2 regions of the Streptomyces sp. ATCC 21386 genome follow, and region 2 is predicted to be linked to the other one. Evidence: riboswitches for the same ligand, from Rfam matches in the RefSeq annotation. Region 2 holds a riboswitch; the other holds the start of a gene.

Region 1 (15,437 bases), 2.0 Mb from region 2:
GACTTCGACGGCACCCTCGCCCCCATCGTCCCCGACCCCGAACAGGCCCGCGCCCACCCCGACGCCGTGGCCGCGCTCGCCGCACTCGCCCCCAAGGTCGCCTCCGTCGCCGTGGTGACCGGTCGCCCCGCCGCCGTCGCCGTCCGCCACGGCGGCTTCGCCGGTGTCCCCGGACTGGAACACCTCGTCGTCCTCGGCCACTACGGCGCCGAACGCTGGGACGCCGTCACCGGCACCGTCAGCGCCCCCGCCCCGCACCCCGGTGTCGCCGCGGTCCGCGCGGAGCTCCCCGGGCTGCTGGACGGCGTCGGCGCGTGGCAGGGCACCTGGATCGAGGAGAAGGGCCGCGCGGTCGCCGTCCACACGCGCCGCGCCACCGACCCGCAGGCCGCCTTCGAAGCGCTGCGCGCCCCGCTGGCCGACCTCGCCGGCCGGCACGGCCTCATCGTCGAACCCGGCCGCATGGTCCTCGAACTGCGCCCCCCGGGCATGGACAAGGGCGTCGCCCTCCACGACTACCTCAAGGAGACCGCCGCGGAGTCCGTCCTCTACGCCGGCGACGACCTCGGCGACCTCCCCGCCTTCGCCACCGTCGAGAAACTCCGCACCGAGGGCACACCGGGCCTGCTGGTGTGCAGCGGCAGCGCGGAGGTGAGCGAGTTGTCGGAGCGCGCGGACCTGGTGGTGGACGGCCCGGCGGGCGTCGTCCACCTGCTGTCGACGATCGCCGAGCACGTGTAGCGACAGGGGGCCCGGTGCTTTTCAGGGGCGCGGGGAACTGCGGGAGAAACCCCACGCCCCACCGGACCCGCACTCGCCGACGAACCCCCCCGAGCTGTCAGGCGCCCTCCAACGCCCCCAACTGATCCAGGAACCACCGCGTCGGCGGCAATGCGGTCGCCGCCGCGACGAGCCGCTTCGTCCGCTCCGCCCGCTCCGCCGCCGGCTGGCGCAACGCCTCGTGCAGGGCGGCGGCCGTGCCCACCACGTCGTAGGGGTTCACCACCAGCGCGTCGTCGCCCAGCTCCTCGTACGCCCCGGCCTCCCGTGACAGCACGAGGGCGCACCCCTCGTCGGAGACGACCGGCACCTCCTTGGCGACGAGGTTCATGCCGTCCCGGATGGGGTTCACCAGGGCCACGTCGGCGAGCCGGTAGGCCGCGAGGGAGCGCGCGAAGTCGTCCTTCAGGTGGAGGACGACCGGGGTCCAGTCCGGCGTCCCGTACCGCTCGTTGATGTCGTCCGCGACCCGCTGGACCTCGGTCATGTAGTCCCGGTACACCGCGAGGTCCTGCCGCGACGGGTAGGCGAGGGCGATGTGCACGACGCGCTCGCGCCAGTCCGGCCGCTCGTCGAGAAGCTGCCGGAAGGCGTGCAGGCCGCGCACGATGTTCTTGGAGAGTTCCGTACGGTCGACGCGGACGATGGTGCGGCGCGGGGAGCCGTCGGGGGCCGTACCGATCTGCTCCCGCAGCGTGGCCATGCGGTCGTCGACGTCCGCCTGGTGGGCGCGGGCCCGCAGGAAGTCCGCGTCGGCGCCCAGGCCGTGCACGCCGATCCGGGTGCCGGACGGGGCATCGGGGCCGAGGACGGCGCGCGCGCACTCGGTGAACGCGTCCGCCCACCGCCGGGTGAGGAACGCGGCCCGGTCGGCGCCGAGGATGCCGTCGAGCACCTGGGCGGCGATGTCGTCGGGCAACAGCCGGAAGTACTCGACGGGCGCCCACGGGGTGTGGGAGAAGTGACCGATCCGCAGGTCGGGGCGGAGCTCGCGGAGCATCCGGGGGACCAGGGTCAGGTGGTAGTCCTGCACGAGCACGGACGCGCCGTCCGCCGCCTCCTGGGCGAGGGCCTCGGCGAAGGCGCGGTTGTACGTCTCGTACGACGCCCACTGGCGCCGGAACTCCGCGTCGAAGGACGGCTCCAGCGGGGTCTGGTACAGCATGTGGTGCACGAACCACAGCGTGGAGTTGGCGACGCCGTTGTACGCGTCGTGGTGCACGTCGGCGGGGATGTCGAGCATGCGGACGCCGGGCTCGCCGACACCGCGGCGTACGGCCTCGCGGTCGCCGTCGCCGAGGGCGGAGCACACCCAGACGGCCCCCGCGTCCGGGTCGATCGCGGAGAGGCCCGAGACGAGGCCGCCACCGCCGCGCTTCGCTGTGAGGGCGCCGGATTCGTCCTCGGTGTACGTGATGGGGCCGCGGTTGGAGGCGACGAGGATCCGCGCGCTGTGCGTCGATGCCATACGGCTCAACCTAGCCCCTGGGTTCGCCGGTCAAACGTACGGTTCGGCCGTCTACGGGGTGCCTATGGGGCAGGGGGTGCGTGTTGCGTGGGCGGCTGCGGGTGAGTGGGGGCTTCTCGCGCAGTTCCCCGCGCCCCTAGAAGCCCAGGCCCTGCGGGCCTGAAAAGCACGGGGCGCAGCCCCTGCTTTTCAGGGGCGCGGGGAACTGCGCGAGAAGCCCCACTCACCCGCACCCGGCGACGAAACAGGCACCCCCACCCCCTACGCCGCCCTACGCAGCCCTGCGCTCCGCGTACTCCTCGATCTCCAGCATCGGCTGTCGTTCCTCCAGGTCCACCGAGTACGTGCGTGGCTCGAAACCCTCCCGGCCCCGTTCGAACTGCGTCAGGACCGGGCGGATCAGATGGCCCCGGGCCAGCCGCAGCTGAGCCGTGCGGTAGATCGCCGCCGACATGCGGCCCAGCGCCGCCCCGTCCTGGTGCCGGTGTTTGCGGACGCCCACGTCGACCTGCGCGAGCGCGTCGAGGCCGACCAGGTGCAGCGCGTCGACCAGCATGCCCAGCTCGATGCCGTAGCCCACCGGGAACGGCAGCCGCTCGAGGAGCGAGCGCCGGGCCGCGTACTCGCCACCGAGCGGCTGGACGAAGCCGGCCAGCTGAGGCCAGTGCATGTTGAGCAGGGGGCGGGCCATGAGTTCCGTCACACGTCCGCCCTGGCCCGCGGCCGAGCCCAGGGGGCGGTCGTACATCGCCTTGACGAGATCGACACCGGGGTCGGTGAGCAGGGGGCCGACGATCCCGGAGACGAAGTCCGACGAGAACTCCCTGAGGTCCGCGTCGATGAAGCAGACGATGTCGCCGGAGGTCACCATCAGCGACCGCCACAGGACCTCGCCCTTACCGGGCACGGCCGGGATGCGGGGCAGGATGTCGTCGCGGTGGACGACCGTGGCCCCGGCGGCCGCCGCGACCTGCGAGGTCCGGTCGGTCGAGCCGGAGTCGACGACCACGATCTCGTCGACCAGCGGGACCTGTCGCATGAGGTCGTGACGGATGATCGCGACGATGTCGCCGACCGTCTCCTCCTCGTTCAGCGCGGGCAGGACGACGCTGACCGTCTGTCCCGTGGCGCGTTTCGCGGCCATGATCCGGTGCAGCGGGCGGTCGGCCATGGACCAGGAGCGGGTACTCAGCCAGCGCTCGACTTCGTTCAGCACAGTGCGCGGCTCCTCTGCGTTCATCTCGCGGTTCGGACGGCTCTCTCAACTGTCCTGGCCTTCGGTTACAGTCTTGGACAACGCTGATGACCATCGCATGTCGCGGCTCGTCGGCGCATACAACCAAATACCGCTCATCCAGAGGGGCAGAGGGATACGGCCCGATGAAGCCCCGGCAACCCTCCAGCCGGTCTGACCACGACATCCGTTCACCGTCATCGTGGTGAGGCTCCCGGCTAGGGAAGGTGCCAAATCCGTCTCACGGCGAAGTGCGTCGTGAGGAAGATGAGGAGAAAGGGCCTCGCCTCCATGGCTGCGCAGACTGTTGCAAGCACCACCGACTCCCTCGGCTCCACCTCCACAGTAGACCTCGGCCCCGCCGCCGCTCTGAGCTGTCGTGAGTGCGGTCACCGCGTACCCCTCGGCCCGGTCTTCGCGTGCGAGGAGTGTTTCGGGCCGCTGGAGATCGCGTACGACTACTCCGCCTACGACACGGAGGAGCTGCGCAAGCGGATCGAGGCCGGTCCCGCGAACATCTGGCGGTACGCGCCCCTGCTGCCCGTCCCCGCGGACGTGGCCACGAAGCCGAACATCAACCCCGGCTGGACCCAGCTCGTGAAGGCCGACAACCTGGCCGCCGCGCTCGGCGTCGACGCCGGCAAGCTCTTCGTCAAGGACGACTCCGGCAACCCGACGCACTCCTTCAAGGACCGGGTCGTCGCGCAGGCCCTTGAGGCGGCCCGCGCCTTCGGCTTCACCACTCTCTCCTGCTCCTCCACGGGCAACCTGGCCGGTGCCGTCGGCGCCGCCGCCGCCCGCGCCGGCTTCCGGTCCTGCGTGTTCATCCCGCACGACCTGGAGCAGGGCAAGGTCGTCATGGCCGCGATCTACGGCGGCGAGCTCGTCGGCATCGAGGGCAACTACGACGACGTGAACCGCTTCTGCTCCGAGCTGATCGGCGACCCGGCCGGCGAGGGCTGGGGCTTCGTGAACGTCAACCTGCGGCCGTACTACGCTGAGGGCTCCAAGACGCTCGCGTACGAGATCTGCGAGCAGCTCGGCTGGCAGCTTCCCGACCAGCTGGTCGTGCCGATCGCCTCCGGGTCGCAGCTCACGAAGATCGACAAGGGGCTGCAGGAGCTGATCAAGCTCGGGCTCGTCGAGGACAAGCCGTACAAGATCTTCGGCGCTCAGGCCGAGGGGTGCTCGCCGGTGTCGGTGGCCTTCAAGGCCGGGCACGACGTGGTGCGGCCCCAGAAGCCGAACACCATCGCCAAGTCGCTCGCGATCGGCAACCCGGCGGACGGGCCGTATGTGCTGGACATCGCGCGGCGGACCGGTGGGGCCGTGGAGGACGTGACGGACGAGCAGGTCGTCGAGGCGATCAAGCTGCTCGCGCGCACCGAGGGGATCTTCGCGGAGACCGCCGGTGGGGTGACCGTCGGCGTCACGAAGAAGCTGATCGAGGACGGTCTCCTCGACCCGACGCTGACCACGGTCGTGCTCAACACCGGTGACGGTCTCAAGACGCTGGACGCGGTGGCCGGGACCGGCCTGACCGCGACCATCCGGCCCAACCTTGATTCGTTCCGTGAGGCCGGCCTTGTCTAAGGCCTGGTAGTCGTTCGTCTGCGGGTCCGTGGGGCTGGTCGCGCCCACGCGGCGGTAGCCGCACATTGAACACAGCCCCGCGCCCCTAACTCTTCTGCACTGACCGGAGGTCACACGTCATGAGCGTTTCCGTCCGCATCCCCACCATTCTTCGCACCTACACCGGCGGGCAGGCCGAGGTGAGTGCCGAGGGGGCGACCCTCGCCGAGGTCATCGCCGACCTGGAGAAGAACCACACCGGGATCGCCGCCCGGGTGCTCGACGACCAGGGCAAGCTGCGGCGGTTCGTGAACGTGTACGTGAACGACGACGACGTCCGCTTCGAGCAGGGTCTGGAGACGGCTACGCCGGACGGTGCGGGCGTTTCGATCATTCCCGCGGTCGCCGGTGGCTGACCGTCGCCGTACCGGTCGGTAGTAACCGTCGGTAACTTTGATTACCGAGAGTTCATCGAATTGCCCCCTCCGTGAGAGAAGCGGAGGGGGCAATTCTCTATGGTTGAGCACTGTAGAGTTGGGGAACCCGGTCCGATCACCGTAGTGATTCCTTGCCGGGCGCATATCCGATCGCGCCGCACGCCCTATATGAAGTAGCCAAAGTGTGCAGGCCTTTTGCGTATTTCGTTCCTTTTGTGGGGCCCGACTTGCCCTGAATTCAGGCGAATTGTTCGTACATTCCCGACCGGTCGTGTCCAGAATTCTCGTCCGATTGACCTGTTGCAGAGGGCAGTTGGACAGATACATTCGGCCGCGGTCGACGCGTTCCGGCGCACACCCCCAACCGTTGGGGGGTGAGGTCTGACCCGGATCCGCGAAGTGTGGATCTGTGCAAGGGCCAGTAATAGGGGAGTTAGGCATGGCTCAGGGCACCGTCAAGTGGTTCAACGCGGAGAAGGGGTACGGCTTCATCGCGGTCGACGGTGGTGCGGATGTATTCGTCCACTACAGCGCGATCCAGATGGACGGTTACCGCACCCTGGAAGAGGGCCAGCGGGTCGAGTTCGAGATCTCGCAGGGTCAGAAGGGGCCGCAGGCGGACATGGTCCGGCTCGCGGTCGGCTGAAGTAACGCGCCGGGTTTCACGCAGCGACGTTCTTCGTTCTTTTCGGGAGGGCTCGCACCCCGTCAGGGGTGCGGGCCCTCCTGCGTGTGAGGGGTACGTGCGGGGCGCTGGGCCGCCGGGGCGGCGCGTGCGCGGGCGCGTTCACCTGCGGATCATCGAGAGCCGCTTGCACTCGGCATGGTCGAGTGCTAATCATTGGCGTTAGCACTCTGAAGGTGAGAGTGACAACGAGGACCGGGTCGGTGAGGCCCGCAGGCCGGGTGGGGCAAGGAACCACGAGGCAGGCAGGCCGTCCGTCGCGGGCGCCAGCGCGGTCCGGAGCAATCCACCCCAGTCCGGGAGGACCACTTCACATGGCCAAGATCATCGCGTTCGACGAGGAGGCGCGGCGCGGCCTCGAGCGCGGCATGAACCAGCTCGCGGACGCCGTCAAGGTGACGCTCGGCCCCAAGGGCCGGAACGTCGTCCTCGAGAAGAAGTGGGGCGCCCCCACGATCACCAACGATGGTGTGTCCATCGCCAAGGAGATCGAGCTCGAGGACCCGTACGAGAAGATCGGCGCCGAGCTGGTCAAGGAAGTCGCCAAGAAGACGGACGACGTCGCCGGTGACGGTACGACCACCGCGACCGTTCTCGCCCAGGCCCTGGTCAAGGAAGGCCTGCGCAACGTAGCCGCCGGCGCCAACCCGATGGCCCTCAAGCGCGGCATCGAGAAGGCCGTCGAGGCCGTCTCCGGTGCGCTGCTCGACCAGGCCAAGGAGGTCGAGACCAAGGAGCAGATCGCCTCCACGGCCTCCATCTCCGCCGCCGACACCCAGATCGGCGAGCTGATCGCCGAGGCCATGGACAAGGTCGGCAAGGAAGGCGTCATCACCGTCGAGGAGTCGCAGACCTTCGGTCTGGAGCTTGAGCTCACCGAGGGCATGCGCTTCGACAAGGGCTACATCTCGGCGTACTTCGCGACCGACATGGAGCGCATGGAGGCGGTCCTGGAGGACCCCTACATCCTCATCGCCAACTCCAAGGTCACCAACGTCAAGGACCTGCTCCCGCTCCTGGAGAAGGTCATGCAGTCGGGCAAGCCGCTGCTGATCATCGCCGAGGACGTCGAGGGCGAGGCCCTGTCGACCCTGGTCGTGAACAAGATCCGTGGCACCTTCAAGTCCGTCGCCGTCAAGGCCCCGGGCTTCGGTGACCGCCGCAAGGCGATGCTGAACGACATCGCCATCCTCACCGGCGGCGAGGTCATCTCCGAGGAGGTCGGCCTCAAGCTCGAGAACACCACCATCGACCTCCTGGGCCGCGCCCGCAAGGTCGTCATCACCAAGGACGAGACCACCATCGTCGACGGGGCCGGCTCCTCGGAGCAGGTCCAGGGCCGGGTCAACCAGATCCGCGCCGAGATCGAGAACAGCGACTCGGACTACGACCGCGAGAAGCTCCAGGAGCGCCTGGCGAAGCTCGCGGGCGGCGTGGCCGTCATCAAGGCCGGTGCCGCGACCGAGGTGGAGCTCAAGGAGCGCAAGCACCGCATCGAGGACGCCGTTCGCAACGCGAAGGCGGCCGTCGAGGAGGGCATCGTCGCCGGTGGTGGCGTGGCCCTGCTGCAGGCCTCCCAGGTCTTCGAGAAGCTGGAGCTCGACGGTGACGAGGCGACCGGCGCCAACGCCGTGAAGCTCGCGCTGGAGGCCCCGCTCAAGCAGATCGCCGTCAACGGTGGCCTCGAGGGCGGCGTCGTCGTGGAGAAGGTCCGCAACCTCCAGGTCGGCCACGGCCTGAACGCCGCGACCGGTGAGTACGTCGACATGATCGCCTCCGGCATCATCGACCCGGCGAAGGTGACGCGCTCCGCTCTGCAGAACGCCGCCTCCATCGCCGCGCTCTTCCTGACCACCGAGGCCGTCATCGCCGACAAGCCGGAGAAGGCCGCCGCGCCCGCCGGCGGCGGCATGCCGGGCGGTGACATGGACTTCTGATCGACCCCGGTCGATCACCGTCCTGCGGTACCGAGGGCGGCACTCCCCTGGAAAGGGGGGTGCCGCCCTCGGGCGTTTCGGCTGGGAGGGGAGCAGGATTCGGCTGAGACGAGAGCCGGAGAGGGCCCCCGCATCAGCGGCGCGTGAGGCGGGTGAAGGTGACGCCGTTGGGGAAGGCCGTGCGTTCGGCGGTGTCGAAGGCGGTGGGGTCGAAGGCGCCGTCGACCATCGGGATTCCGGTGCCGACGACGACCGGGTAGGTCTTGATCAGCAGCTCGTCGATCTCGGGCAACAGGGTGCCCGCGAGCCGGCCGCCGCCGCAGAGCCAGATGTCCAAGCCGGTGCTCTTTTCGGCCTTGAGCTCGCGGACGAGGGTGAGCGGGTCGCTCGGCACGACGGTGACGGCAGGGTCGGTGTCCGGGGCGAGGGTGCTGGACACGACGTACTGACGCAGGTGCGCGTAGGGGCTGGTGATCCCGTTGTCGAAGGCGGGGCGGTAGGTGCCGAGGCCCATGACGACGGTGTCGAAACGCCGGTTGGGTGCGTCGGCGACGCCGACGGCCGCGCGGTAGGCGGTCGGGACGGTCTCCGGGTGCAGCGCGTTCATCCAGGTCGAGTAGGCGGCGGCCTGCTGCTCGTCGCCCTGCGGGAAGAAGTCGAATTCGCCGCCGGGACCGGCAATGCGGCCGTCGAGCGAGACGCCGACGTAGTACACGAGCTTTCGCATCTCATGACCCCCATACGTAGTACTCTGCTTGAAGTGGTTTGAACGTAGTACTACATCCGGAGTGGTGTCAATGGTGAGACGGAACGAGCAGCGGCGCGCGGCCCTCGTCGACGCGGCTATCGAGGTGCTGGCCCGAGAAGGCGCGCGAGGACTGACTTTCCGGGCCGTGGACGCCGAAGCCGCCGTGCCCATCGGCACGGCGTCCAACTACTTCGCCAACCGTGACGACCTGTTCACCCAGGCCGGCGCCCGGGTCTACGAGCGGCTCCAGCCCGACGAGGCCACCATCGCCCGTCAGCGGGCGGCCGGCCGCGACCGTGAGACCTATGTCGAACTGATGCGGGAGCTCGTCGGCCGCGTCGCCGCCTTCCGCACCGGTTACCTCGCACTGCTGGAGCTGCGCCTGGAGGCCACCCGCCGCCCCGAGCTGCGCAAGGTCCTCACCGACCGGGTCCGGGCCGACGTCGACGCCAATGTCGCCTATCACGAGGCTTCCGGCCTCCCCGGCGACGCCATGGCCGTCAAGCTGCTCATCCTGACGCTGAACTGGCTGATCGTCGAACAGCTCACGCTGCCGGACGTCTTCGACGAGGCGGAGCGTGAGCAGCTGGTGGCGGCCGCCGTGGAGCGCATCGTGGGGGCGGAGTAGACCGGCGGCGATCCGAGGAGAGCGCCACCCGCCGTTGTGTCCGGGGTCACAGGGAGCTCTGCGAGCGGAGCGGAATGCGGTGCCGGGGGGAGCCGTTGGCCAGAGAGACGGTTGATGCATGTGCACATATCGTCTGGACCCGACGGCCCGCCGCCGTCGGTGCCCCTCGCCGTCCGACGCCTCCAAGGAGTTCCTCCGTGACCACTGCCTCCGCCGCCTCCGCCACTGGTTCCGCGTCCCGTGCCGCCGAGGTGCTGTCCCGGCCCGTCACGATCAACGGGCTGACCATCCCCAACCGGATCGCGATGGCGCCGATGACGCGGGTGTTCTCGCCCGGTGGTGTGCCCGGTGCGGACGTCGCCTCGTACTACGGGCGGCGGGCGGCCGCGGGGGTCGGGCTGATCGTGACCGAGGGGACGTACGTCGGGCACGAGACGGCGGGGGACCTCGACGGGGTGCCCCGGTTCGCCGGTGAGGAGCAGCTCGCCGGGTGGGCGAAGGTCGCGGAGGCCGTGCACGCCGGGGGCGGGACGATCGTGCCGCAGCTGTGGCACATCGGCACCGTCCGGCAGCAGGGCAAGCTGTTCCCCGAGGCCCCGGTCCTCGGCCCCTCCGGTCTGCGGCCCGACGGCACCGAGGCCGAGGGCGGCCGCGCGATGACCCAGGCCGACATCGACGAGGTCGTCGCGGCCTTCGCCAAGTCCGCCGCCGACGCCGAGCGCATCGGCATGGACGGCGTCGAGATCCACGGCGCCCACGGCTACCTCGTCGACCAGTTCCTCTGGGAGCACACCAACCGTCGCACCGACGCCTACGGCGGTGACCTCGTCGCCCGGACGAAGTTCGCGGCGGAGGTCGTGGCGGCCGTACGGGACTCCGTGTCCGCCGACTTCCCCGTCATCTTCCGCTACTCGCAGTGGAAGCAGGACGCGTACGACGCGCGTCTCGCCGAGACGCCCCAGGAGCTGGAGGCGCTGCTGAGCCCGCTGGTGGCGGCCGGTGTCGACGCGTTCCACGCGTCCACGCGCCGCTACTGGCAGGCCGAGTTCGAGGGGTCCGAGCTGAACCTCGCGGGCTGGACGAAGAAGCTCACCGGCAAGCCCACCATCACGGTCGGTTCGGTCGGCCTGGACGGGGAGTTCCTCGCCGCGTTCGCCGGCGAGAACGCGTCGACCAAGGCGATCGACGATCTGCTGGACGGACTGGAGGCCGAGGAGTTCGACCTCGTCGCCGTGGGCCGGGCGCTGCTCCAGGACCCCGAGTGGGCGGCGAAGGTGCTCGATGGCCGCTTCGACGAGCTGAAGGCGTTCGAGCCGGCGGCGCTGGGTTCGCTCAGCTGAGGTTCGCTTGGCTGGGGTTCGATCAGTAGAGCTTCGCTCAGCCGAGTCGCCGCTGAGCGGAGCCGACGCTGTCGGCTACGGTGAAGGCATGTGCTGCTCTCCCATGACCACCAGGACCGCTGCCTAGCGGCGGTACCCGAGGTTGCCCGTACCGCCCGATCGGTGTCCTGCCGGCAGTCACTCGCTCATTCCCGTGCTGCCGGGCCATCCTGCCTGATCAGGGGAGTCGTGTCTCAGCAGCAGCATGTCAACGCACCGTACGAAGACCCGTTCCGCGTCCCGCGTGTCGCCACCCTGTTCCTGATGGTCGGTCTTCCCGGAGCCGGGAAGACCACCCGGGCCAAAGAGCTCGCCGCGACGCATCGGGCGCTGCGGCTGACCCCGGATCACTGGATGATCCCGTTGTTCGGCGATCCGATGGCCGACGGCAAGCGGTGGGTGCTCGAAGGGCGGCTCATCTCGGTCGCGCTGCAGGCGCTGCGGCTGGGGACCAGCGTCGTGCTTGACTACGGGCTCTGGGGCCGCGACGAACGGTCGGCACTGCGCTGGCTGGCACGGTCGACCGGGGCGGCATGCCAGGTGGTCTACGTTCCCGTGGACAAGGACGTCCAACTCGCCCGCATCGCGCACCGCCAGGCGACGACACCGCACCAGACGTTCCCGATGAGCGAGGCCGACGTGGACCAATGGCGGGAGGAGTTCCAGGTGCCGGGCGCCGCCGAACTCGACGGCGACGAGATCCCCGGCCCGCCGACGGGTTGGCCGGGCTGGCCGGAATGGGCGGTGGACCACTGGCCCTCGTGCTCCGACAGCTAGGTCACACGGGAAGACCTACGGGCCCCGGGCTCTGCCCGGTGTTCCTGTCGTTGCTGCGACATCGCCGCGCGGATCTCCGCCGCGTGGGTGCTTACGGTGGCGGCGGAGAGGGGTGAGTGGGGGCGGGCGGGGGCGCGTTCGCCCCGGCAGGTGTTGCAGGTGCCGCCTGGAAGCGCCTCCGGGCGGCCCGGGGTTCGGCATTGGGCGCATTCCAGCATGCGGAGGGGTGGGCGGGAGAGGGGTGGCTCCTGGGTGCGTTCCGGTGCCGGTAGTGGTTCTGGGGGGAGTTTGTCGCGTAGGCGGGTGCGGATCAGGGCCGCCGGGCTGTGGACGGGGACCGGGAGGCCCGTGGTGAGGGCGCGGATCACGGACTCGTCGGTGGCGCCTCGCTCGAACCACGGCGTCAGGAGCGGGGCCAGGGTCACGCAGTCGGCCTGGGAGAGGGACAGGGCCGGGGCCGTACGGCCGAGGGCGGCCAGCAGGATGTGGGCCCGGGAGCGGGTGGGGCGGGCTCGGTCCGGTTCCTCTTCGGGTACGTCACCCCGGGTGAACCTCGCCCACCAGGTGTCGTCGCGCGCGGTACGGGAGAACCACGTTCGGGTGATCCACCGCGGTGTCCCCGACTTGGCGGTCAGGTGCTCCCGCCCCCGGCGCAAGTGACCCGCGTCCTGGATCCTGTTGAGCGCCGTACGCAGCGCACATTGGCCGTACGGCAGCTCCTTGGCCAGCGTCTTCACGCTGATGTCGGCGCCGTCGGGGAGGCGGTCGATGTACGCGGCGACAGCCGCCTCACGGGGTGGGAGGTCCGCGAAGTCGTATGCCGTGCGGGGGAGTTGGCCGGGGGTGGCGCGCTTGCCGTAGCCGGGGTTGGCCATGGGGTGACGGTGCGGAGGGTGTGGGTCCGCGTGCGCGGGCAGGGGAGCGCCACTAAGGTTGGCAGTAGCCATGGGATCGAATGTGTCCTTCGATCTTGTAGGTCAAGCCCCCGCAGGTGTTGGTAGCACCTGGCGGGGGCTGTTTCGTCTGCGGGCACCGTATCAGCACCGTCACGGTGCGTGGCAAGTCGAACGCGTCAAGTCAACTCGCCGGGTGGGAGGGTGGGTTGAGGCCCTCCACCCCTTCCGAAAAAAGAGTGCTCGCGGCTGGTGGCTTGAGCTTCGGGGCCGTTTTCGTCCGAGTGTCAGCCCATGCTCTTCGCGCCGTCCAGGGACTCCCTGATGATGTCCGCGTGACCGGAGTGCTGGGCCGTCTCGCCGATGATGTGCAGCAGCACCCTCCGGGCCGACCAGTGCGGCTGGCCCTCGAACCAGGGCGCCTTCGGCAGCGGGTGGGACACGTTCAGGTCGGGCAGCGCGGCGATCACCTCGGTCGTGCGGTCCGCCGTGCGCGCGTACGCGTCCAGTACGTCCGCCAGGGTCTCGCCGGGCAGCATCCGGAACTCGTCCGCCCTGCGGGCCCAGTCGGCGTCGGTCATCTTGGTGAAGTCGGGCATCGACGACGTGCCCTCCAGGATGAACGTCACCCACTTGCGCTCCACCGACGTGACGTGTTTGACCAGGCCGCCGAGACACAGCTCGCTGGCGGTCGTGCGTCGGCCGGCCTGCTCGTCGGTGAGGTCGCGGGTGGTGAGGCGCAGGAAGTCGCGGTGCTGTGCCAGAGCGTCCAGCAGGGTGGCGTGCTCTTCGGTGGGGAGGGTGCGGGCCGGGGTGTCCGTGGTGGTGTTCATGGCTCCACGCTAGGGAGCGTGTAGGTCAGATCCTGACCTCATTGACCTCGCTCTTCAGTTGCTCGATGAAGAGGGACCAGCTCGCGGCTCGGAACACGAGCTTCGGGCCGAGGGGGTTCTTGGAGTCGCGCACGGGGATGTGGGGGGCGGTGGAGAGGGCCACTTCGAGGCAGTTGCCGCCGCTGCCGCCGCTGTGCGTCGACTTCCGCCAGCGGGCGACCTCCAGGCAGTCGCCGCCGCTGCCGCCGCTGTAGCTGGACTTGTGCCAGCGGGCCACTTCGAGGCAGTTGCCGCCGCTGCCGCCGCTGTAGCTGGACTTGTGCCAGGTGGCCGAGTCCAGGTCGTACTCAGGCATGCTCCTCATGTGCATAATCCTGGGCCATTGTTTCGAGCATGACCAGGGAGTTCTCCGGCGGCAGGGCGGCGGCGGTGAGGAACTCGAAGGTGCGTCGCTGGTAGCGGACGGGTGGCGGGGTCGTCTTCGAGGCGGCCGGTGCCGACGCCCTCGTAGTAGACGAGTGGAGGGGCCTCCGTGAAGTCCATCAACTTGATGGAGCCCTCCATCGACGCGTGGGCGCCGGAGTTGAACGGCAGCACCTGGACGATCGCCCGATTTCGGTGGATCATCCCGGCGATGTGCCGTAGGGCCTCGGCCATCACCTTGGGGCCGCCCGTGGTGCGACGCAGTGCGGCCTCGTCCAGGACCACCCACAACAAGGGGTCTGCTGGATCGTCGAGAATGCGCACGCGTTCCATCCTGGCCGTCACCAGATCGTCGACCACCCGCTGTGGTGCCGTCGGCTGGTATGCCCGGAACACGGCTCGGGCGTACCCCGCTGTCTGGAGCAACCCCGGGATCAGCAGCGGCGCGTACTCCCTGATCTCCGTGGCCTCCGCCTCCGCGTCCGCCGCTTCCGCGAAGTGTTCCGGGTACTTGGACTTGGTGGTGGCCTGGCAGTTTCGGAGGAAGAAGTCCCCCGTGTCCAGCGCGACATCGATCAGCCGGGCGATCTCCGGCTGCATGCGCCGTACCGCCGACTCCAGCTGCCCCACGAACGAACCGCTCACGAACAGCCGCTGGCCCAGGTCCTCCTGGCTCAGCCCCGCCCGCTCTCTCGCGTGGCGCAGCTCCGCGCCCAGGAGCGCGCGGTGACGACGACGGGTCGAGGTCCTTCGGTCCTGGCATGGGCACTACCCCCTGTACAGCAGCCCCCTGTTGGGGCGTCGTATCTGGCCAGGCTAGGACCGTCTCGGACACGCTGTGTCGTGAATCGGCAACCCAGCGTGGAGGAATGGCGACGTGAAGAACAGAGCGGCGAACGGGCGGCGGCGCAGCTCCGCGTTCTCTACGGAGGACGCCGTGGAGCAGCTCGACCAGGCCCTGCGCGGGGTCGGGATCATCCTGCCCTCCCTGCGCGTCGATCCGATCACCGGAGCCAGTGAACTGCCCTACCCGCTCGTCGAGTTGGGGCGCTGCAACCTTCAGGTCGCCGCCAAGCTCGCTGCCGTCCTGCGTAAGGCGGCCGAGACGTGACCGGCCCCGCGGGGCTCGCGGTCGTACGCCGTGGACGTACGGGACGGGCGGCTCGGCGAGGTCATGGGCCACGAGGGCGGTTACACGCAGTTGCGGCCGGTCGGGGGTGGGCGGGAGTGGGACTGCCCGCCGGGGGCGCTGCGCGAGGCGACGCCGGGGGAGGTGCTGCGGGCCCGGGTGCGCCGGGTCAACGAGGAGGGGCGGCTGCCGTGCTGAGCGCCGGTCTCCTGGGGCTCACATGTTTCCCAGCGGCTCGATGTCCATCCGAACCGGCTCGCCCCAGATGCGGGTCACGTCGTAGTCCGTGAACTCCTGGACCAGGCGGTAGGCGATGGCGGGGCGGGGGCCACGGCGTTGGGTGGCGAGGTAGAGCTCGGCCTCGCGGCGGTCGCGGCGGGGGGTGCCGCACAGCTGCCAGACCTGGCCGTTCCACGCTTCCGGGAGCCAGCGCTGCTGGGGTTCGGGGCGGTCGTCCCGGATGCCGTAGCGGGAGGGGGCCGGGGTGGTGGGGCCGGTGGGGCGGGGCGGGCCG
Region 2 (15,437 bases):
GACCGGATCGGCTTCACCCAGTGGTTGCTGCTGGGGCTGCCGCTGGCCATCGTGTCGTCCCATCTGGCGGCCGAGGCCGTCCTGTTGACGACGACCCGCCGCGCGGACCGCCGGGGCCTCGTGCGCGTCACCGTCGAGGAGATCCAGCTCCACAGCGAGCGACCGGTGTCCGGCCCCTGGTCGGCCGCGGAGTCGCGGTGCGCCCTGCTGCTGGCCACGGTCGTGGTCCTGTGGTGCAGCGAGCCGCTGCACCGGGTGCCGCCGGCCGTGGTCGCGCTGATCGGGGCGGTCGTCGCCTGCTCGCCGGCGCTGGGCACCGTGCGGCTGAAGGACGCGCTGAGGACCGTGCCCTGGTCGATGCTGCTGTTCATGGCCGCGACGATGGCGATGGGCGTCGCGCTCAGCGACTCGGGGGCGGCGAAGTGGCTGGTCTCCGGGCTGCCCGCGGGGCTCACACCGCCGCTCTTCCTGGCCGTGGTCGTGGCGGTGAGCACGGCCGCGCATCTGGTGCTGCAGTCGCGGTCGGCACGGTCGTCGGTGCTGGTCCCGCTGGTGGTCGCGGCGGCCGTGGGTGCCGGGGTCAATCCGGTCGCCGCCGCGCTAGCCTCCACCGCCGCGGCGGGCTTCTGCCACACCCTCCCCGCCTCGGCGAAGCCGGTCGCGCTCTTCGCCGACCTCCCCGGCACTCCCACCTACACCCCCCGCGACCTGCTGCGGCTCTCCGCCGTCCTGGCCCCGCTGACCGCCGCCCTGATCGTGCTCTTCGCCCTGGCGGTCTGGCCGCTGATGGGCGTCCCGCTCGTCCCGTAACCCTTCGTCAGGAGCCCTGAGAACATGCTGAACCGAGTCGCCGTGGCCCCCAGTGGCTTCAAGGAGTCCCTGTCGGCCGAGGCCGCCGCCGAGGCCATCGCGGAAGGCGTCCGCCGGGCGGTCCCCGACGCCGAGGTGGACCTCATCCCCCTGGTGGACGGGGGCGAGGGCACGGCGGCCGCGCTGGCCGCCTCCACCGGGGGCCGCCTGGTCCCCCGGTTCGCCACCGGCCCGGTCGGCGAACCGCTCGAGACCCACTTCGCCCTCCTCGGCTCCCCAGCCTCCGAAATGACGGACACGGCCGTGGTGGAGATGGCCGCCGTCGCGGGACTCTCCCTCGTCCCCGCCGCCCTGCGCGACCCCGGCGCGACGACCACGTACGGCGTCGGCGAGCTGATCCGTGCCGCGCTCGACACCGGAGTGGGGCGGATCCTGATCGGCTGCGGCGACTCCGGTACGTCGGACGGCGGGGCCGGTGCCCTCCAGGCGCTGGGAGCGCGCCTCCTGGACGCCGCCGGTCGTGAACTACCTGTGGGAGGGCGGGAGTTGACCCGACTGGACCGGATCGACCCGTCCGGTCTCGACCCCCGTCTGAAGGACGTGGAGCTGCTGGTGGCCTGCAACCCGTTCAACGTGCTGTGCGGCGAGAGGGGCGTGGCCCGGGTCTTCGGCCCGCAGAAGGGGGCGACACCGGAGCAGGTCGAGGAGCTCTCCACGGCCCTGGAGAACTGGGCGTACGTCCTCACCCGCGACCTGCCCGACGTGCCCGCCGGCACCGATCTCCGGTACGGCCCCGGCACCGGCGCCTCCGGCGGACTCGGGGCCGGACTGGCCGCCCTGGGCGCCCGGTTGCTCCCCCGCTTCGAGGTGTTGCTGGACCACCTGGACCTCGACGCCCGGCTCGCCCGCGCCGACCTGGTCATCACCGCCGAGGGCGCCCTCGACCACCAGACACCGCGCGGCAAGGTCCCCGCCGAGGTCGCCAGGCGCGCCAAGCTGCACGGCCGCCCGGTCCTCGCCCTCGCGGGCACGCTCGGCGAGGGCGCGCACGAGGTACCCGGCGTGGACGCGTACACCGGCATCCTGCCCGCCCCGATGGCCCTGGCGGAGGCCATGCTCCGCGCGAGCGAGCTCCTCACCGACGCCACGGAACGGGCCCTGCGGATGATCGTCCTGGGCGCACGGGTGACGGCAGGCAGCCGGCCTGCCGAGCGTCAGACGGCCGAGCGTCAGACGGCCGGAACGCAACGCCCGTCCTCCGTACGGTAGTTCCACTGCGCGCCGTCCCGTACGAGCTCCTTCACCGCGCTCACGAACCGCTCCACGTGCTCGTCGGGGGTGCCCGCGCCGAAGCTCACCCGGATCGCGTTCAGGGAGCGCTCGCCGGGCGCGGCCTCGGGGGCGCCGCACTCGCCCTGGGTCTGCGGGTCGCTGCCGAGGAGGGTGCGCACGAGGGGGTGGGCGCAGAAGAGTCCGTCGCGTACGCCGATGCCGTACTCGGCGGACAGGGCGGCGGCGAAGTGGGAGCTGTTCCAGCCCTCGACGACGAAGGAGATGACGCCGACGCGCGGGGCGTCGTCCCCGAAGAGCGAGAGGATCCGCACCTCGGGCACCTCGGCGAGCCCGGCGCGCACGGTGTCGATCAGGTGCCGCTCACGGGCGACCAGGGTGTCGAACCCGGCCTCGGTGAGCGCCTTGCAGGCGGCGGCGATGGAGTAGGCGCCGATGACGTTGGGCGAACCGGCCTCGTGCCGGGCGGCGGTCTCGTGCCACTCGACGTCCACACCGCCGTCGGTGCGCCGGGTCACCTTGCGGCTGGCGCCGCCGCCCGCGAGGTACGGGTCCGCCGCGCGCAGCCAGTCGGCGCGGCCGGCGAGGACGCCCGAACCGAACGGCGCGTACAGCTTGTGGCCGGAGAAGGCGACCCAGTCCACGTCCAACTCCTGTACGGAGAGGGGGTGGTGGGGGGCCAGCTGGGCGGCGTCGAGGACGATCCGCGCGCCGTGGGCGTGCGCGGCGGCGGCCAGCTCCCGCACCGGCCAGATCTCGCCGGTGACGTTGGAGGCGCCGGTGACGCAGACCAGCGCAGGCCCGTGCGGGTCGCGTTCGGCGAGGGCGGCCTCCAGGGTGGCGACGGCCTCCCGCGGCGTGCGGGGCGCGTCCAGGTAGGTGACCCGCGCGTGCCGCCACGGCAGCAGCGAGGCGTGGTGCTCGGTCTCGAAGACGAAGACCTGGCAGTCGGCGGGGAGCGCCTGGGCCAGCAGGTTCAGCGAGTCCGTCGTCGAACGGGTGAAGATCAGCTGGTCGTCGGCACGGCAGTCGAGGAACTCCGCGACGGTCCTGCGGGCGTTCTCGAAGAGGTCGGTCGACAGCTGGGAGAGGTAGCCGGCGCCGCGGTGGACGCTGCCGTAGTAGGGCGCGTACGCCGCCACGTCGTCCCAGACGCGCTGCAGGGCCGGGGCGCTGGCCGCGTAGTCGAGCGCGGCGTAGCTGACCTCTCCGCCGGTGACGAGCGGGACGGTGACATCCCGGCCCAGAACGGGCAGCGGGGCGCAAACGGACTGGTCGGCGGCAAGGGTGGAGACAGACATGGGGTGCTCCCGTGAGGAGGCATGCCGAAGGAAGGCATGCGGAGGAGGAGAAAGAAGAGAAAGGGGTGCGCGGAGGCGGGGCTCGGCGGCCCTATCGCATTCGCTTGCTCACGGAAGACTCCCTCGAAACCGCGCTTGCCGTAGACCTCGCTGCCTACGACCCGGTCTTCACCCGGGGCACCCCGCCACGGAAGGAGGGTTGCCGGACAGCCAGCCGGGGCTATGGGCTGTCACTCATGACCTGAACCAGAACGTACGTGAAGTGATCGCCGCGCCGCAACTCGAGTCCGGATTCCGGAATGGGGCGCCTGCTAGCTCGGGGGCGGGACGGTTCGTTGGCGACCGCGGGCCCGGTGGGGCTTCTCGCGCACATCCCCGCGCCCTAGAAGACCAGGCCCTTCGGGCCTGAAAAGCGGCGGGGCCGCGAGTTGAAAGGCATGGGGCGCAGCCCATGCTTTTCAGGGGCGCGGGGAACTGCGCGCGACCAGCCCCCACGCACCCGCAGTCGGAGAACTACCGGTTCAGTCGGAGAACTACCGGTTCGTCGCCGCGACCCACCGCTCGAGGACCCGCCGCGCCGACCCGGAGTCGATCGACTCCGCCGCCTTCTCCATCCCGCCCCGCAACTGCTCCGCCAGCGGCCCGGACGTCGGCTCCAACGCCACCAGCGCCGCCGCCGAGTTCAGCAGCACCGCATCCCGCACGGGTCCCGTCTCCCCGGCCAGCAGCCGCCGCGCGACATCCGCGTTGTACGAGGCGTCGGCCCCGCGCAACGCCTCCACCGGCACCAGCTCCAACCCCACGTCACGCGGGTCGAAGCCCTCCTCGGTCACCTTGCCGTCCCGTACGACCCACACCCGCGACGTCGCCGTGGTCGTCAGCTCGTCCAGCCCGTCGTCCCCGCGGAAGACCAGCGAGGAGTTGCCGCGCTCGGCGAAGACACCGGCCATGATCGGCGCCATCCGGGGGTCGGCCACACCGACCGCCTGGGCCCGCACCTTCGCCGGGTTGGCCAGCGGCCCGAGCGCGTTGAAGACGGTTCTGATGCCCAACTGCCCACGCGCTGCGGCCACATGACGCAGCGCCGGATGGAACTTCACCGCGAAGCAGAAGGTGATCCCGGCCTCCTCGGCGACCTCGGCCACCCGCTGCGGCGTCAGCTCCAGATTGACGCCCAGCTTCTCCAGCACGTCGGACGCCCCGGACGCCGACGACGCGGCCCGGTTGCCGTGCTTGACGACCTTCGCGCCCGTACCGGCGACGACGATCGACGACATGGTGGAGATGTTGACCGTCTTGGCGCCGTCCCCGCCCGTACCGACGATGTCGACGGTCCTCCCCGACACCTCGATCACCTTGGCGTGCTCGTACAGCGCCTCGACGAGACCGGTGATCTCCTCGACGGTCTCCCCCTTGGCCCGCAGCGCGACCACGAACCCGGCGATCTGCGCGTCCGTCGCCTCACCGCGCATGATCTGGTCCATCGCCCAGAAGGTGGCACCGGCGTCCTGGTCGTGCCCGGACAGCAGCGCGTTCAGCACGGCGGGCCAGGAACGGCCCGCCGCGGTGTCGCCTCCAGCGGGGGTCACAGCGCTCATAGCCGCTCCTGGGTGTCGTAGCCGCGAGCAGGGGATGCCACGCGGACCGCGAAATCACTGATACGCCCACCCTATCCAGGTCGGGGCACGGCGAAGGGCCCCCGTCCGAAGATCGGACGGGGGCCCTTCGACCGTGTGTGGCGAAGCGAAGCGATCAGTGGTGGCCGTGGCCGCTCGTGATCTCCTTGTACTCCTCGACGGTCGGCTTGGCGATCTGGCTGTCCGGGCCGTAGTAGCCCTTGTTCAGCTTGACGCGGACCTTCTCCAGGCGCGAGACCTTGCGGGCGACACCGTTCTCGTCGACCGCGGGGCCGAGCTCGGCCGGCTTGTACTGCTCGTGCGCCGTGAGCGTGTGCAGCTGCTCCTGGCTGAGCGGCTCGTGGACCTCGATGAACTCACCGTGCGGCAGGCGCTTGATGATGCCGGTCTCGCGACCGTGCAGGATCTTGTCCTTGTCGCGGCGCTGCAGGCCGAGGCAGATGCGCTTGGTGACGACGAACGCGAGGACCGGGGCCACGAAGAACGCGATCCGGACGAACCAGGTGATCGAGTTGATCGACAGGTGGAAGTGGGTCGCCCAGAGGTCGTTTCCACCACCGATCAGCAGGACCATGTACCAGGTGATCCACGCGACGCCGAAGGCCGTACGGGTCGGCGCGTTGCGCGGGCGGTCCAGGATGTGGTGCTCGCGCTTGTCGCCGGTGACCCAGGACTCGATGAACGGGTAGACCGCGATCGCGACCAGGACCAACGGGAAGATCACCAGCGGGATGAACACGCCCAGGACGAGCGTGTGACCCCAGAAGTTGATCTCCCAGCCCGGCATGACACGGATCAGACCCTCGGAGAAGCCCATGTACCAGTCGGGCTGGGCGCCGGTGGAGACCTGGTCCGGCCGGTAGGGGCCCATGGTCCAGATCGGGTTGATCGTGGCGATCGCCGAGATGATCGCGATGACGCCGAAGACCAGGAAGAAGAAGCCGCCGGCCTTCGCCATGTACACGGGGAGCAGCGGCATGCCGACGACGTTGTTGTTCGTCTTGCCGGGACCCGCGTACTGGGTGTGCTTGTGGTAGAAGACCAGGATCAGGTGCGCCACCACGAGGCCGAGCATGATGCCCGGCAGCAGCAGGATGTGGACGGAGTAGAAGCGGGCCACGAAGTCGCCGCCCGGGAACTCCCCGCCGAAGAGGAAGAACGACAGGTACGTGCCGACGATCGGCACGGACAGGACCGCGCCCTCCATGAAGCGGACACCGGTGCCGGAGAGCAGGTCGTCCGGGAGCGAGTAACCGGTGAAGCCGGTGAACATGCCGAGGACGAACAGCAGGAAGCCGAACAGCCAGTTGACCTCACGGGGCTTGCGGAACGCACCCGTGAAGAACACGCGCATCATGTGCACGAACATGCCGGCGAGGAAGATCAACGCGGCCCAGTGGTGGATCTGCCGGATCAGCAGACCACCGCGCACCTCGAAGGAGATGTGCATGGTCGAGTTGAACGCCTCGGACATCAGCTGACCCTGCAGCGGGATGTAGCTGCCGTGGTACTCCACCTCGTTCATCGACGGGTGGAAGAAGAGAGTCAGGTACACACCCGTGAGGATGATGATGATGAAGCTGTACAGGCAGATCTCGCCCAGCATGAACGACCAGTGGTCGGGGAAGATCTTGCGCATGTTGGCCTTGGCCAGGGAGTAGACCCCGAGCCGGCCGTCGGCCCAGTCGGCGACGCGCTCGCCGGCCGGTGCCTTGGCACGCTTGTCGCGTGCGTCGGTGGTGGGCGTAGTACTCATCCGCGCTCCCAGAAGGCAGGACCGACGGGCTCTTCGAAGTCGCCGACCGCTTCGAGGTAGCCCTCTTCGCCGACGGTGATCCTCAGCTGCGGAAGGGCGTGACCCGCGGGGCCGAAGATGACCCGCCCGCCGTCGGCGAGGTCGAAGGTGGACTGGTGGCAGGGGCAGAGCACGTGGTGCGTCTGCTGCTCGTACAGCGAGATCGGGCATCCCACGTGGGTGCAGATCTTCGAGAACGCCACGATGCCCTCGTGGGACCACTCCAGCTCGCGCTTGTCCTTGATGTCGTTCGGCTGGATCCGAACGATCATCAGGGCGTCCTTGGCGATGTTCTTCTGGAAGTCGTGGTCGTGCTCGTCCAGGCCGTCCGGCATGGCGAAGGTCAGCGACCCGACCGCGACGTCCGAGGGACGCAGCGGCTCGTTGGTGTTCATGTTGACGAGCTTCTTGCCCTTGGCCCAGGTGGTGTGCCGCAGCTTGGTGCCGGGCGCGGGGCCGAGGCCGCCGAGCAGGAAGACACCGGAGAGCGGGAACAGGGCCAGCGCGCCGAACATCGTGTTGCGGATCAGCTTGCGGCGGCCGAGCGCGGACTCCTGGGCACCCTGCTTGAAGTCGGCCAGGACCTTGGCCTTGACCTCGGGCGAGGCCTCGATCGGGTGACGCTCGTCGGCGACCTCGACGTCCGACATCAGCGTGCGGGCCCAGTGGACCGCGCCGGCGCCGATACAGAACAGCGACAGACCCAGGGTCATGCCCAGCGCGAAGTTCAGCGCGCTGATGTGACCGATCGGCCAGACGTAGATCGACTTGTCGACGTCGATCACCAGGTACGAGGCGATGAAGGCGACGGTGGCCAGCATCGACACCGTGAACAGCAGGGCGACCGTGCGCTCGGACCGCTTGGCGGCCCGCTCGTCGATGTCCTGGACCCGGTGCTCGTGGGGCGGCAGGCCGGGGTCCGCGAAGGGGTTCTCCTCGTCCGCGACCGTCACCGCGCCGTGCGCGTCCTGCTCGATGGGCAGGTTCTCTTCTGGAATCTCTTGGCTACTCATGACTTCTTGGCCTTTGCGGTCCGAGCGGCGACCCAGACGGCGACGGCGATCAGCGCGCCGAGCCCGAACACCCAGCCGAAGAGGCCTTCGCTGACCGGGCCGAGCCCGCCGAGGCTGAGGCCACCGGGCTCCACGGTGTCGTCGCTGTTGACCGCGTCGAGGTACGCGATGATGTCCTTCTTGTTCTCCTCCGACAGCGTGGTGTCGGGGAAGGACGGCATGTTCTGCGGGCCCGTCTGCATGGCCTCGTAGATGTGCTTCGGGTCGACACCCTCAAGGGACGGCGCGTACTTGCCCTCGGACAGCGCACCACCCTTGCCGGTGAAGTTGTGGCACTGAGCGCAGTTGGTCCGGAAGAGTTCGCCGCCCTCGGCGATGTCCGCGCCCTCGGGGTCGTACTCGTTCTCGGTCGGGATCTCCGGGCCGGCGCCCAGGGAGGAGATGTACGCCGCGAGCTGGTCGATCTCGGCCTGCGAGTAGACGACCGGCTTCTTCGGGACCTGCGCGCCCGGCTGCTGGGCCGGCATACGGCCGGTGCCGACCTGGAAGTCGACGGCCGCCGCGCCCACACCCACGAGGCTGGGACCGTCGGAGGTGCCCTGACCGCCGGTGCCGTGGCAACTCGCGCAGCCGACGGCGTAGAGCTTCTTGCCCTCCTCGATGGTGAGGGTCTGCGCGGTTTCTTCGGCCACCGCCTTGTCCGCGGGTGCGAAGGCGGTGTACAGCCCCGCGCAGGCCGCCAGCGCGATGGTTAGGACGACGAGCGCCGCCAGCGGATGGCGTCGTCGTGCGGAGAGCTTTTTCACGGATTACCCCGGTGTCAGGATCTTCTGCGTCGGTGCTTCTGGAAGGGTCGTTCTCGGTGCGAGGCCGGCGCGTCGGTCGCCCGGCCCGGCCGCCGATCTACTTGATCATGTAGATCGTGGCGAAGAGGCCGATCCAGACGACATCGACGAAGTGCCAGTAGTAGGACACGACGATGGCCGCGGTCGCCTGCTCGTGGGTGAACCTCTTGGCCGCGTAGGTGCGTCCGAGGACCAGCAGGAAGGCGATGAGACCGCCCGTCACGTGCAGGCCGTGGAAGCCGGTGGTCAGGTAGAAGACCGAGCCGTACGGGTCGGACGAGAGCGACAGGCCCTCGTGCTTGACCAGCTCGGTGTACTCGAAGACCTGACCGCCGATGAAGATCGCACCCATCACGAACGTGACGATGAACCACATCCGGAGCTTCTTCACGTCCCCGCGCTCGGCGGCGAACACGCCGAGCTGGCAGGTGAGGGAGGAGAGCACCAGGATCGTGGTGTTCGTCGCCGAGAACGGGAAGTTCAGGGTGTCGGCCTTCTCCGACCAGAACTCCGGACCGGTCACCGATCGCAGGGTGAAGTACATCGCGAAGAGGGCCGCGAAGAACATCAGCTCGGAACTCAACCAGATGATGGTTCCGACGCTGGTGAGGTTCGGCCGGTTGACCGACGGGTGCGCGTGCCCGGTTTCTACTGTCGTTGCTGTCGCCACGACCGACATTATGTCGGTCGCTTATCCCGCCCTCACTCCGGGGGGTGCCGTTCGGAGTGTTGCTCCCTTCCGTACCGGTGCTGACGTGGGGTTCGAGGGAGTAGCATCCGCGCATCGGGCCCTGTCCTTAAGACGCTGACGTCACGGAGGAACAATGCAGCCGACCGCCACGGTGCTGGTCTACAGCGACGACTCCAACACCCGGGAGCAGGTGCGGCTCGCGACCGGGCGCCGCCCCGCTCCTGACGTGCCGGCCGTGGAGTTCATCGAGTGCGCGACCCCCGCCGCCGTCATCAAGGAACTGGACAGGGGCGGGATCGACGTCTGTGTCCTCGACGGCGAGGCCGTGCCCATGGGCGGCATGGGGGTGTGCCGGCAGATCAAGGACGAGATCTTCGAGTGCCCGCCCGCGCTGGTGCTCATCGGGCGGCCGCAGGACGCGTGGCTCGCCACGTGGAGCCGGGCGGACGCGGCGGTGACCCTGCCGGTGGAGCCGGTGGAGTTCGCGGCGGCGCTGGCCGCCCTGCTCCGCAGCCGGCAGGCGCTGAGCGCTCAAGGTCTCGTCTAGACCGACTCGGGCCTCAGGCGAGCCTGTACCTGGGGTCCGGGTACTTCCTTCGTGCCGCCCACCAGGGCGCTGCCCTCGCGCCAGTTCTTCCAGTCGAGGTTCCAGTCGCCGTAGCCGTTGCCGAAGGGGGCCATGGTGTCACCGGCGGAGTTGACGACCTCGACGATGTCGCCCTCGTTGATGGTGTCGTAGAACCACTGGGCGTTGTCCATGCTCATGCCGGTGCAGCCGTGGCTGACGTTGGCGTACCCCTGGGAGCCGGTGGACCAGGGGGCGGCGTGGACGTACTCGCCGCTGTTGGTGACCCTGACGGAGTGGTGCACGGTCAGGTCGTAGAAGTCGGACGCGCCTATGCTGGCGCTGGTCATGCGGACGGTGCCTTCCTTGGCCAGTACCACCTTGACGCCGTTGCGGGTGTCGTACCCCGGCATGCCGGTGGTGACCGGTATCCGCTTGACGACCTCGTCGTTCTTGTAGACGGTCATCTGGTGTGCGGCGGCGTCCGTGACGGCGACTATCTTGGCGCCGGTGGTCAGCTGGATCGGCTCGGCCTTCCCGCCCCAGAGCCGGTCGCCTATCTTGAGGCCCTCCAGGTTGCTGTGCACCCGGATGGTGGCCTCGGCGGGCCAGTACTCCTTGGGCCGGTAGTGCAGCTTCTTGTCGTCCACCCAGTGCCAGGCGCCCTCCGCGGCGGGCGTGGAGTCCACCTTGAGCGCCCGTTCGACGACGGACCGGGCGGCCTTGTCCTTGACCGGCCGGCTGAGCTCGGCGGTGACGGGCTGGCCGACGCCGTACCGGCCCTCCTTCGGTCCGAAGGTGACGTTCAGACGCTTCTTGGTGAGCGGGCGGCCGGTGTCGAAGGCGACGGTCTCGCGGCCGGGGGCGCCGTCCTCGTCCTCGGTGCTCACGTGGACCGTGTAACGGGCGTGGGCGGCGAGCGGTGACGTGGAGTGCCACCGGGCCCCGTCCTCGGAGAGTTCGCCCGCCACATAGCGTCCGGCGGCGTCCACGGCGGTGACGTCGGTGATGCGCCCGTCGCCCTTGGCGGTGACTTCCAGGGGCTTGTCCGGGTCGGCCTTCTCGCCGTCGCGGGTGGGGGCGTTGAAGGAGACGTGGTCGGTCGCGTCGTAGGGCGTGCCCGAGAGGGGGTGGCCACCGGAACCGCAGGCGGTGACGCCCGCTCCCAGGGCGACCACCAGCAGGGTGCAGCCGACGACTATGCGGTTACGGCGCGGGCGCGCCGGTGTCGAGAGGCTGAGCGCGCGGAGGCCCGAAGGGTCGAGCACGGTCGGGCTCTCGACACCGGCTGTGGCGCCCTTGCAAAGTTCTGAAGTGCTCATGGGTTCAACGTAGAAACGCCCGTCGGGCGCGGCGCGCCGGGTGACCCATGTGGGCTACGTACGCCGTGGCGAAAGGGGGAAGCCCGGACCTCCTGGCGGAGTGTCCGGGCTTCCGTGCGCGCGGTGCGTGCTACAGGCGCGTGCTACTGGTTCTGGTTCTCGCCGCGGTAGTACTCGAAGACCCAGCCCCACAGGCCGATCAGGATGATCGGGGTGGAGAAGTACAGCAGCCACCAGCCGAAGACGACGCCCATGAAGGCGAGCGCGCCGCCCACGCCCAGGGCGAGGGGCTGCCAGCTGTGCGGGCTGAAGAAGCCCAGCTCACCGGCGTCGTCCGCGACGTCGGCCTCCTTGTCGTCCTGCGCGCCCACGTCGACCCGCCGGGCCGTGAAGGCCAGGTAGTAGCCGACCATGATGCACAGGCCGAAGGCCAGGAAGAGCGCCGTGGTGCCGGCCGGCTCCTTCGACCACACGCCATAGACGATCGCCATGGCGAGGACGAAGACGCTCAGCCAGATGAACATCTTGCCTTGGACCTTCACTTGCCGGCCTCCTTGCCGCTGGTCGCGAGCTCGTTGGCCGCCGGACCGCCGTGCGCGAGCTGTTCGAGCGCGGCGATCTCCGGGTGGTGCAGGTCGAACGCCGGGGATTCACTGCGGATCCGCGGCAGGGTGAGGAAGTTGTGCCGCGGCGGCGGGCAGGAGGTCGCCCACTCCAGGGAGCGGCCGTAGCCCCACGGGTCGTCCACGCCGACGGGCTTGCCGTACTTGGCGGTCTTCCACACGTTGTAGAGGAACGGCAGGATCGACAGACCGAGCACGAACGAGGCGATCGTGGAGACCGTGTTGAGCGCGGTGAAGCCGTCGGCCGCGAGGTAGTCCGCGTACCGGCGCGGCATGCCCTCGGCACCCAGCCAGTGCTGGACGAGGAACGTGCCGTGGAAGCCGATGAACAGCGTCCAGAAGGTGATCTTGCCGAGGCGCTCGTCGAGCATCTTGCCCGTCATCTTCGGCCACCAGAAGTGGAAGCCGGAGAACATCGCGAACACCACGGTGCCGAAGACGACGTAGTGGAAGTGCGCCACCACGAAGTACGAGTCGGAGACGTGGAAGTCCATCGGGGGCGAGGCCAGGATGACACCGGTCAGACCACCGAAGGTGAAGGTGATCAGGAAGCCGGTCGCCCAGAGCATCGGGGTCTCGAAGGACAGCGAGCCCTTCCACATCGTGCCGATCCAGTTGAAGAACTTCACGCCGGTCGGTACGGCGATGAGGAACGTCATGAAGGAGAAGAACGGCAGCAGCACACCACCGGTGACGTACATGTGGTGCGCCCACACCGTCACCGAGAGGCCGGCGATCGCGATGGTCGCGCCGATCAGGCCCATGTAGCCGAACATCGGCTTGCGGGAGAAGACCGGGATGACCTCGGAGATGATGCCGAAGAACGGCAGGGCGATGATGTACACCTCTGGATGGCCGAAGAACCAGAAGAGGTGTTGCCAGAGCAGCGCGCCGCCGTTGGCCGGGTCGAAGATGTGGGCCCCGAACTTGCGGTCCGCCTCCAGGGCGAACAGCGCGGCCGCGAGGACCGGGAAGGCGAGCAGGACCAGGACACCGGTCAGCAGCACGTTCCAGGTGAAGATCGGCATGCGGAACATCGTCATGCCGGGCGCGCGCATGCAGATGATCGTGGTGATGAAGTTGACCGAGCCGAGGATCGTGCCGAAGCCGGAGAAGGCCAGACCCATGATCCACATGTCGGCGCCGATACCCGGGCTGCGGACCGCGTCCGACAGCGGGCTGTAGGCGAACCAGCCGAAGTCGGCCGCGCCCTGCGGGGTGAGGAAGCCACCGACCGCGATGAGCGAGCCGAAGAGGTACAGCCAGTACGCGAACATGTTCAGCCGCGGGAACGCCACGTCGGGCGCGCCGATCTGCAGCGGCATGATCCAGTTGGCGAATCCGGCGAACAGCGGCGTCGCGAACATCAGCAGCATGATCGTGCCGTGCATCGTGAACGCCTGGTTGAACTGCTCGTTCGACATGATCTGCGTGCCCGGGCGGGCGAGCTCGGCGCGCATGAAGAGCGCCATGACGCCGCCGATGCAGAAGAACGCGAACGACGTGACCAGGTACAGGGTGCCGATGGTCTTGTGGTCGGTGGTGGTCAGCCACTTGACCACCACGTTGCCGGGCTGCTTGCGCCGGACGGGCAGCTCGTCCTCGTACGAGCCCTCGTCTGCGGCGGTGCCCTGGGGTTCGTTGACGATGCTCACAGCTGGTTCACCTCCCGGTCCTTCTCGTGCTGCGTCTGCTCGATGCCCGCCGGGACATAACCGGTCTGGCCCTTCTCGGCCAGCTCCTTCAGGTGCTGCTCGTACCGCTCCTGGGAGACGACCTTCACGTTGAAGAGCATCCGGGAGTGGTCGACGCCGCACAGCTCGGCGCACTTGCCGAGGAAGGTGCCCTCCTGATTGGGCGTCACCTGGAACACGTTGGTGTGGCCCGGGATGACGTCCTGCTTCATCAGGAACGGCACGACCCAGAAGGAGTGGATGACGTCACGCGAGGTCAGCACGAAGCGGACCGTCTTGCCCTCGGGCAGCCACAGGGTGGGGCCGGGGTTGCCGGTCTGCGGGTTCTCGTCGCCGGGGATACCGCAGGTGTAGACGCCGCCCGCGTTGTCCGGGAACTGGTTCTTCCACTTGGTGGGAACCGCGTCCAGGTTCTTGTCGGTCTTCGCGTCACCGGTGACGCCGTCGACGTTCTCGATGTAGTTGAAGCACCAGCTCCACTGGAAGCCGACGACATTGACGGTGACGTCGGGCTTCTTCGACGTGTCGAGGAGCTTCGACTCGTCGCGGGCGGTGAAGTAGAAGAGCACCGAGACGATGATCAGCGGGACGACCGTGTACAGCGCCTCGATGGGCATGTTGTACCGGGTCTGTGGGGGAACTTCGACCTTGGTGCGGCTGCGCCGGTGGAAGAAAGCACTCCACAGGATCAGGCCCCACACCAGCACGCCCGTGGCGAGCGCGGCCGCCCACGACCCCTGCCACAGGGAGAGGATCCGCGGAGCCTCTTCCGTGGTCGGGGTGGGCATACCCAGGCGGGGGAAGTCCTCCCATGTGCAACCGGTTGCGGTTGCCAGGACCAGGCCTGCGGTCATTGCCTGCAGCAGCTTCCGCCGCATCGGGCGCCGCGGCGAGCGGTCGGAGCCGTTGGGACTCACGTAGCGCCTTCCCGAGAGTCTCGCCCGCGCGGTATGGCTGCGGCCTTCTCGCTGGTCGGTCGCCGCCCTGCGACGGGCAGGGGTTTGGATGTTTATGCGGACCAAACCCTACTGGACGCGTTTTGGGGTCGCGCGGGGAGGGGGGCCCAACTCGCCGGGGGTCACTTGTAGCGGCTAGCCGGGGTGGGCGGGTGCGCCTAATAGCTCGGGAGTTCGGGCGATTTGGCGGGTGCGCGCGCGTTGTGGCCGTTCGCGCACTTCCCCGCACCCCTTTGTTCCGGCCCGAGGCTCTAGCGTTGGGGTGTGGCCTACTTCGACTCTGCTTCCTCCGCTCCTCTTCATCCCGTCGCGCGGCAGGCGCTGACGGCCTCGTTGGACGAGGGGTGGGCCGACCCCGCGCGGTTGTACCGGGAGGGGCGGCGGGCCCGGCTGTTGCTCGACGCGGCCCGGGAGGCCGCGGCCGAGGCGGTCGGATGCCGGGCGGACGAACTGGTCTTCACCTCGTCGGGGACCCGGGCGGTGCACTCGGGGATCGCGGGGGTGCTGGCCGGGCGGCGGCGGGTGGGCCGCCACCTGATCGTGTCGTCCGTCGAACACTCTTCGGTGCTGCATGCGGCGGAGGCGCACGAGGCCGACGGCGGGACGGTCACCCGGGTGGCGGTGGCCCGCACGGGGGCGGTCGCCGCGTCCTCCTACGCCGAGGCCCTGCGCCCCGACACGGCACTCGCGTGTCTGCAGTCGGCCAACCACGAGGTGGGGACCGAGCAGCCGGTGGCCGAGGTGGCGGAGGTCTGCCGGGCGGCGGGCGTGCCGCTGCTGGTGGACGCGGCGCAGTCGCTCGGATGGGGGCGGGTGAACGGGGACTGGTCGGTGTTGACCGGCAGTGCCCACAAATGGGGCGGACCCTCCGGAGTCGGGCTGCTCGTCGTCCGCA

Evidence for each region. A riboswitch is a leader RNA that binds a small molecule or an ion and turns the genes downstream of it on or off. The one in region 2 is predicted to bind S-adenosylmethionine.
Region 1: it holds a riboswitch for S-adenosylmethionine, as region 2 does, so the genes downstream of both, thrC (threonine synthase) here and GWK25_RS31195 (aminotransferase class V-fold PLP-dependent enzyme) in region 2, are expected to answer to the same signal.

Annotation. Positions count from the first base shown of each region.
Region 1 covers NZ_JAAVVL010000001.1:9,292,549-9,307,985, reverse strand. The annotation lists gene otsB (trehalose-phosphatase) at 1-741, shown strand, start outside; gene GWK25_RS39830 (trehalose-6-phosphate synthase) at 839-2,248, opposite strand; gene GWK25_RS39825 (glucosyl-3-phosphoglycerate synthase) at 2,520-3,464, opposite strand; SAM riboswitch class I at 3,596-3,756, shown strand; gene thrC (threonine synthase) at 3,774-5,075, shown strand; gene GWK25_RS39815 (MoaD/ThiS family protein) at 5,195-5,470, shown strand; gene GWK25_RS39810 (cold-shock protein) at 5,931-6,137, shown strand; gene groL (chaperonin GroEL) at 6,491-8,113, shown strand; gene GWK25_RS39800 (dihydrofolate reductase family protein) at 8,247-8,840, opposite strand; gene GWK25_RS39795 (TetR/AcrR family transcriptional regulator) at 8,911-9,489, shown strand; gene GWK25_RS39790 (NADH:flavin oxidoreductase) at 9,687-10,829, shown strand; gene GWK25_RS39785 (ATP-binding protein) at 11,133-11,645, shown strand; gene GWK25_RS39780 (hypothetical protein) at 11,642-12,520, opposite strand; gene GWK25_RS39775 (DinB family protein) at 12,826-13,371, opposite strand; gene GWK25_RS39770 (DUF397 domain-containing protein) at 13,397-13,735, opposite strand; partial or broken gene GWK25_RS39765 (Scr1 family TA system antitoxin-like transcriptional regulator) at 13,719-14,557, opposite strand; gene GWK25_RS39760 (hypothetical protein) at 14,672-14,905, shown strand; gene GWK25_RS39755 (hypothetical protein) at 14,936-15,121, shown strand; gene GWK25_RS39750 (hypothetical protein) at 15,140-15,437, opposite strand, start outside.
Region 2 covers NZ_JAAVVL010000001.1:7,247,496-7,262,932, forward strand. The annotation lists gene GWK25_RS31185 (SLC13 family permease) at 1-810, shown strand, start outside; gene GWK25_RS31190 (glycerate kinase) at 835-2,079, shown strand; gene GWK25_RS31195 (aminotransferase class V-fold PLP-dependent enzyme) at 2,040-3,401, opposite strand; SAM riboswitch class IV at 3,528-3,643, opposite strand; gene trpD (anthranilate phosphoribosyltransferase) at 3,935-4,999, opposite strand; gene GWK25_RS31205 (cytochrome bc complex cytochrome b subunit) at 5,154-6,794, opposite strand; gene GWK25_RS31210 (ubiquinol-cytochrome c reductase iron-sulfur subunit) at 6,791-7,846, opposite strand; gene GWK25_RS31215 (c-type cytochrome) at 7,843-8,652, opposite strand; gene GWK25_RS31220 (heme-copper oxidase subunit III) at 8,750-9,370, opposite strand; gene GWK25_RS31225 (hypothetical protein) at 9,516-9,929, shown strand; gene GWK25_RS31230 (Ig-like domain-containing protein) at 9,926-11,269, opposite strand; gene GWK25_RS31235 (cytochrome c oxidase subunit 4) at 11,413-11,811, opposite strand; gene ctaD (cytochrome c oxidase subunit I) at 11,808-13,547, opposite strand; gene coxB (cytochrome c oxidase subunit II) at 13,544-14,503, opposite strand; gene GWK25_RS31250 (cysteine desulfurase/sulfurtransferase TusA family protein) at 14,807-15,437, shown strand, end outside.